Regions from separate parts of the Paraburkholderia sp. UCT70 genome, predicted to be linked through region 2. Evidence: predicted binding sites of a transcription regulator. Region 2 holds the regulator's gene; each other region holds the start of a gene.
What was found. The regulator LexA, encoded in region 2, represses DNA repair genes until DNA is damaged. The targets are predictions, from matches to a motif close to ACTGTATNNNNATACAGT.
Positions count from the first base shown of each region.

Region 1: a site for LexA is predicted at 1,085-1,102, ahead of OKW41_RS35720 (PA0069 family radical SAM protein). Genes of this name have one in related genera too.
Region 3: a site for LexA is predicted at 938-955, ahead of recA (recombinase RecA). Genes of this name have one in related genera too.

Region 1 is NZ_JBNPVZ010000004.1:2,196,470-2,198,738, forward strand. Features, by position in the region: gene OKW41_RS35720 (PA0069 family radical SAM protein) at 1-1,026, opposite strand, end outside; gene OKW41_RS35725 (Lrp/AsnC ligand binding domain-containing protein) at 1,171-1,659, opposite strand; gene OKW41_RS35730 (D-amino acid dehydrogenase) at 1,839-2,269, shown strand, end outside.
Region 2 is NZ_JBNPVZ010000004.1:819,910-822,178, forward strand. Features, by position in the region: gene OKW41_RS29380 (DUF2939 domain-containing protein) at 1-43, opposite strand, end outside; gene OKW41_RS29385 (hypothetical protein) at 163-507, opposite strand; gene lexA (transcriptional repressor LexA) at 598-1,248, opposite strand; gene OKW41_RS29395 (sulfate ABC transporter substrate-binding protein) at 1,559-2,269, shown strand, end outside.
Region 3 is NZ_JBNPVZ010000004.1:2,592,012-2,594,280, reverse strand. Features, by position in the region: gene OKW41_RS37630 (response regulator) at 6-803, opposite strand; gene recA (recombinase RecA) at 1,057-2,133, shown strand; partial or broken gene recX (recombination regulator RecX) at 2,141-2,269, shown strand, end outside.

The DNA.
Region 1 (2,269 bases), 1.4 Mb from region 2:
GCGCACGGCCTTGTGAAAGCGCTGCCTGAGCAGATCCGCCCATAAGCCCTCACCCTTCATGCGGGTCGAGAACGAAGAATCGTAATCCTTGCCGCCTCGCATGTCGCGCACACGGCTCATCACGCGCTCGGCCCGATCCGGGAAATGTGCGCCCAGCCAATCCTTGAACAGCGGCGCGACCTCCCACGGCAGCCGCAGCACGATATAGCTCGCATTGCTGGCGCCCGCTTCGGCGCATGCTTCGAGCACGCGCTCCATATCCGGTTCGGTGACGAACGGGATCACCGGCGCGATGCTGACGCCGACTGGAATGCCCGCCTCGCTGAGCGTACGGATCGTGCGCAGCCGGCGCGACGGCGTCGCAGCGCGCGGTTCGAGCGTGCGCGCGATGTCGGCGTCCAGCGTGGTGATGGTGATCGCCGCCATGAATTGCCCGCGCCCGGCCATCGGCGCAAGCAGGTCGATGTCGCGCTCGATCAGCGATGATTTGGTGATCGCCGCGAACGGGTGGTTGCGCTCGCTGAGCACCTCGATCACACGACGCGTAAGACGCAAGTCACGTTCGGCCGGCTGCCATGCATCGGTGGCGACGCCGAGCGCGATCGGCTCGGGTACATAGGATTTCTTCGACAGTTCCCGCTCGAGCAGTTCGGGCGCGTTGATCTTCGCGTAGATGCGGCTTTCGAAATCGAGCCCGGGCGACAAGCCCAGGTAGCTGTGCGTGGGCCGCGCGAAGCAATAGATGCAGCCGTGTTCGCAGCCCCGGTAAGGATTGAGCGACACATTGAACGGAATGTCCGGCGACGCATTGCGTGTGAGGATTGTTTTTGCGCGCTCCTCGAACACCTGCGTGCGCAGGACCTTCGGCTCCCCGTCTTCGTCGGCCGTCTGCCAGCCGTCGTGGACGGTTTCGCGCTGGTCGACTTCGTAGCGACCTTGCAGGTTCGTGACGGCGCCGCGCCCCTTGCGAGGCGCCGGCGGCGCGATCGGAAATTCGGGAATGTCAGGGGTGTCGGGGTCATCCACGGCGGGCCACGCAAAGCGAACGCAAACAGGAAGCGCCAAAGGAAAGCGGCGCAAAACACCTGTATAAATATACAGTATTTACGCCGTTTGTCGAGCACTTCGTTGGTCGCTTGATGCGCGTCGAACCCCTCAGTGAACCGGCACCTACTCGCCCACCGCGATCGTCAGCGTCTCCTTGATTTCCTCCATCACCACATAGCTCTTCGACTGCACCGCGCCCGGCAGCTGCAGCAGGATATCGCCGAGCAACTTGCGGTAATCGGCCATTTCGCCGATGCGCGCCTTGATCAGATAGTCGAAATCGCCCGACACGAGGTGGCACTCGAGCACCTCGGGGATCTTCTGCACCTCGCGCCGGAACAGGTCGAACATGTTGCCACTCTTGTGATCGAGCGTGATCTCGACGAACACGAGCAGCGCCGCGCCCAGCTCGGCCGGGTTCACGCGCGCGTAGTAGCCGGTGATCACGCTGTCGCGCTCCATCCGCTTGACGCGCTCGATGCACGGCGTCACCGACAGACCGACCTGCTCCGCCAGGTCCTTCATCGCCATACGGCCGTCCTGCTGCAGGAGCCGCAGGATCTTGTGATCGAGCTTGTCGAGAGCCCGCACGGGCTGGCGCTGGGTACGCATGGTGTTTTTTCTAAAAATGATGAAAATACGATAACAAAACCTGTCTCACTGCCAATAGTATAGCGGTTAACACTGGGCAAACGGTATTTCACCTCACGTTGCAGCTCGCCGAATCGAATCAGATCGAAGCTCCGGCGAGCGCCTTGCCCTCACTCAATTTTTGGATATCTGGAGCATCTATGCGAGTCGTCGTTTTGGGCAGTGGCGTCGTCGGCGTGACGAGTGCGTATTACCTCGGGCGCGCCGGTCATGAAGTGACCGTCATCGATCGCGAGGCCGGCCCGGCGCTCGAAACCAGTTTCGCCAACGCGGGCCAGATCTCGCCGGGCTACGCTTCGCCGTGGGCCGCCCCGGGCGTCCCGCTGAAGGCCGTCAAGTGGATGTTCCAGAAGCACGCGCCGCTAGCGATTCGCCTCGACGGCACCGCGTTCCAACTGCAATGGATGAGGCAGATGCTGCAGAACTGCACGGCGCCGCGCTATGCGGTGAACAAGGGCCGTATGGTGCGGCTGGCCGAATACAGCCGCGACTGCCTGCAGGCGTTGCGCGCCGACACCCGCATCCAGTACGAAGGCCGCACCGGCGGCACGCTGCAGGTATTTCGCACGCA
Region 2 (2,269 bases):
GCGGCCGGGTGGCGCTGCCCTGTGTGCGTTTCCGAATTGTCATCGAATGGGACTCCACGTCAGTGATGATCTAACGTCGACCACGGCGAGGTCGAAACGATCCCATCCCGCGCGAATCTCTGAACATCCGAAGTGCTTGTTGCATGCGTACTCAGGATTCGCTCACGCTTCGAACACCGCGCCGTGCACGTTGGCTTCGTCGGCTATGCAACGATCGATCATACGGCATACGGCGTCGACCGTGCCGACCATGATCAGTCGCGACGGTCCATGATAGACCCGCACCGGCGCGCGACGCGCGGGCTCGGCGATGTTCAGCGCCGAATTCAGCGACACGCGCGCGAACGCCGGCAACGACGACGGCAGACCGGAAGCTTCGGCAGTCGCGTCGAACAGCGACGGCGTGCGCGCAGCGGGCGCCTCGATTAGCGCGCAGGGCGTGAGCTTGCGCAGATGGCGCAGACGGCCGAACTGGCGAAAGGGCAACAGGAGGGCAAGGCGTTCCATGAATCTCTCCAGGCGGTGCGGCGTAGATGCGGGCGTAAATGCGGCTTGGGTTGGACAAACCGGCGCAAGCGTTCCGGCGACAGCGAAAGATCAGAACTCGCTGGGGCGGATCAGCCCGACCGCGATCCCTTCGAGCGCGAAATCGGCGCAGCCGGTTTCCACGAAGATGTTGTCGTAATCGGGGTTTTCGGCGATCAGTTCGATGCCGTTCGGCCGGCGCTTCAGACGCTTGACCGTCACGTCATCGCCGAGCCGCGCAATGATGATCTGGCCGTCCTTCGCTTCGGTGCGCTTTTGCACCGCGAGCAGGTCGCCGTCGAGAATGCCCGCGTCGCGCATCGACAGGCCGCGCACCTTCAGCAGGTAGTCGGGCTTGCTCGAGAACAGCGCCGGGTCACACGCGTAGTGCTGCGAGATATGTTCCTGCGCGAGGATCGGGCTACCCGCCGCGACCCGGCCAATCAGCGGCAACGACAACTGCATCAGGCCCGCATGCGGCAGGGTGAACTGATACGGCGCGTCCTCCTGCCCGGACAGCAGGCGGATGCCGCGCGACGCGCCGGCCGCGAGTTCGATCACGCCCTTGCGCGCCAGCGCGCGCAGATGTTCTTCCGCGGAATTGGCCGAGCTGAACCCGAGTTCGGCGGCAATTTCCGCGCGAGTGGGAGGAAAGCCGGTGCGTTCGATCGCGCGGCGGATCAGATCGAAAACCTGCTGCTGTCGTGCGGTGAGTTTTGTCATAGCCACTGTATGTATGAACAGGTGACTGTATTTTTATACAGTATTCGGCGCATTTCAAGCTTTACTTTAAGTTCGGCGCAAGGGTCGCGCTGGGACGTCGTTTATCGGCGACACGACGGCGTTTTCGGCGTTCCAACAGCCGGAGCATCTGTCGTTACCACTTTTGAGTATTAAAAAATGAAGAAACATTATTTTTAATGATGAAGGCGCTTCGATAGACTGGCCTCCGGTTGGCGCTCATGTGCACGTGACCGCGACGCAGAACAACACCAGACGCTCATCAGCGGACATCACGCGGAGAAAAATTGAAATGAACCATCGGCATACGGGGCTTGCGGCTCGAACCAGAAGACTGATCGCGGCGCTCGCCGTCGGCGCGGCGGGGGCGCTCGGCATGTTGGGCGCAAGCGGCGTCGCGCACGCCGACACCTCGCTGTTGAACGTGTCCTACGATCCGACGCGCGAACTGTATCAGGACGTCAATCAGGCATTCGGCAAGGAATGGAAGGCCAGGACCGGCGAAGCCGTCACCTTCAGGCAGTCGCACGGCGGCTCGGGCGCTCAGGCTCGCTCGGTGCTAGACGGACTGCAGGCCGACGTCGTGACGCTCGCGCTCGCCTATGACATCGACGCGATCGCGAACAAGGGGCTCGTCGACAAGAACTGGCAAAAGCGTCTGCCGGACAACGCATCGCCGTACACGTCGACGATCGTGTTTCTGGTGCGCAAGGGCAACCCGAAGCACATCAAGGATTGGGACGATCTGGTGAAACCGGGCGTGTCGATCGTGACGCCGAATCCGAAGACCTCGGGCGGCGCGCGCTGGAATTATCTGGCCGCGTGGGCGTACGCCGAGCATCAACCGGGCGGCAACGACCAGAAGGCCAGGGAGTTCGTCGGCAAGCTGTACAGGAACGCCGGCGTGCTCGATTCGGGCGCGCGCGGCGCGACCACGAGCTTCGTGCAGCGCGGTATCGGCGACGTGCTGATCGCGTGGGAAAACGAGGCGTTCCTGTCGCTG
Region 3 (2,269 bases), 1.8 Mb from region 2:
GGCCTCTATTTGTAGTGGTGGCTCGCCGGCATCGCGGCGGACGACGGCGCGGTGGACGCTTGTGCCGCTTGTGCCGCTTGTGCCGTCTGCGGCTCGGAGCCGGCCGGGGTGGCGGGCGCACTCGCATTCGCCGGCGGCGCCGCTTTTTCGAGACAGTAGCCGAGCCCGCGCACGGTGATGATGCGCACGCCGCTCGGTTCGATCTTCTTGCGCAGCCGGTGCACGTAGACTTCGATCGCGTTGTTGCTGACTTCCTCGCCCCATTCGCATAGATGGTCGACGAGCTGCTCTTTCGAGACCAGCCGGCCTATCCGTTGCAGCAGCACTTCGAGCAGCCCGAGCTCGCGCGCGGACAGATCGATCGCCTGGTCGTTGACGTAGGCGATGCGGCCTACCTGATCGAACGACAGCGAGCCATGCCGCACGACGGTCGGGCCGCCGCCCGCGCCGCGCCGTGTCAGCGCGCGCACGCGCGCTTCGAGTTCGTTCAGCGCGAAGGGCTTGGCCATGTAATCGTCGGCGCCGAGGTCGAGGCCTTTGACGCGTTCGTCGACGCTATCGGCGGCGGTCAGGATCAGCACGGGCAGGTTCGAATTGCGCGCGCGCAGGCGGCGCAGCACCTCGAGCCCGGACATGCGGGGCAGGCCCAGATCGAGGATCAATAGGTCGAACGTCTGCATTGACAACGCGGTATCGGCTTCCACGCCGCTTTTCACGTGATCGACCGCATAGGCCGATTGGCGGAGTGATCGAACCAGACCGTCCGCGAGTATGCTGTCATCTTCGGCAATCAGAATTCGCATGATGCGCCAGCCTGGCTTTGCCGGCACCGTGGGGTTGCCCCGGTGCGCAGCGGTCTCCGAACATTATTGTGGGTAGTTGGGGCGACGCGACAGTAAAAATGCGCGTTCACATCACAATCGCGCTTGCCAAAACTACTGTTTTTTTATACAGTGTCTGCGTTTCGTGTGATGTCCTGGAGACTCCGCTCAATTCGAGTGGAACCACGGGTGCACACCTGCCTCAGACGCCGTTCATCATAGCAAAGGACGATTCATGGAAGAAAGCAAGAAAGGCTCGGCTGGACTGACTGCTGAAAAGAGCAAGGCTCTCGCCGCCGCGCTCGCGCAGATCGAAAAGCAGTTCGGCAAAGGGTCGGTCATGCGGCTCGGCGCAGGTGAGGCAGTCGAAGACATCCAGGTGGTCTCCACCGGATCGCTCGGCCTCGACATCGCACTGGGCGTCGGCGGTTTGCCGCGCGGCCGCGTGGTCGAAATCTACGGTCCGGAATCGTCCGGTAAAACCACGCTGACGCTGCAGGTCGTCGCCGAAATGCAGAAGCTCGGCGGCACCGCGGCGTTCATCGACGCGGAACACGCGCTGGACATTCAATACGCGGGCAAGCTCGGCGTGAACGTCGCCGACCTGCTGGTCTCGCAGCCGGACACCGGCGAACAGGCGCTCGAAATCGCCGACGCGCTGGTGCGCTCGGGCTCGATCGACATGATCGTGATCGACTCGGTCGCGGCGCTGGTGCCGAAGGCGGAAATCGAAGGCGAAATGGGCGACTCGCTGCCGGGTCTGCAGGCGCGTCTGATGTCGCAGGCGCTGCGCAAGCTGACCGGCACGATCAAGCGCACGAACTGCCTCGTGATCTTCATCAATCAGATCCGCATGAAGATCGGCGTGATGTTCGGCAACCCGGAAACCACCACGGGCGGTAACGCGTTGAAGTTCTACGCGTCGGTGCGTCTGGACATTCGCCGCATCGGTTCGATCAAGAAGAACGACGAAGTGATCGGCAACGAAACCCGCGTGAAGGTCGTCAAGAACAAGGTGGCGCCGCCGTTCCGTGAAGCGATTTTCGACATCCTGTACGGCGAGGGCATCTCGCGTCAGGGCGAAATCATCGACCTCGGCGTGCAGGCGAAGATCGTCGACAAGGCCGGCGCATGGTACAGCTACAGCGGCGAGCGCATCGGTCAGGGCAAGGACAACGCGCGTGAATTCCTGCGCGAAAACCCGGACATCGCTCGGGAAATCGAGAACCGTATCCGCGAATCGCTGGGCGTCACCGCGATGGCGAACGCCGTGACCGGCGCGGACGCTGAAGTCGCGGGCGAAGAAGAGTAAGCATCAAGTGATACGCAAAGGCCGGCCGCTGTCCGGTTTCGACTCCGGACGCTATCCAGACGGCCCGCGCGACGCGGCGGACGGATCGCCTGAGTCCGGCGATCCGTTCGAATCGTTCGACGCACATGACCGCGCC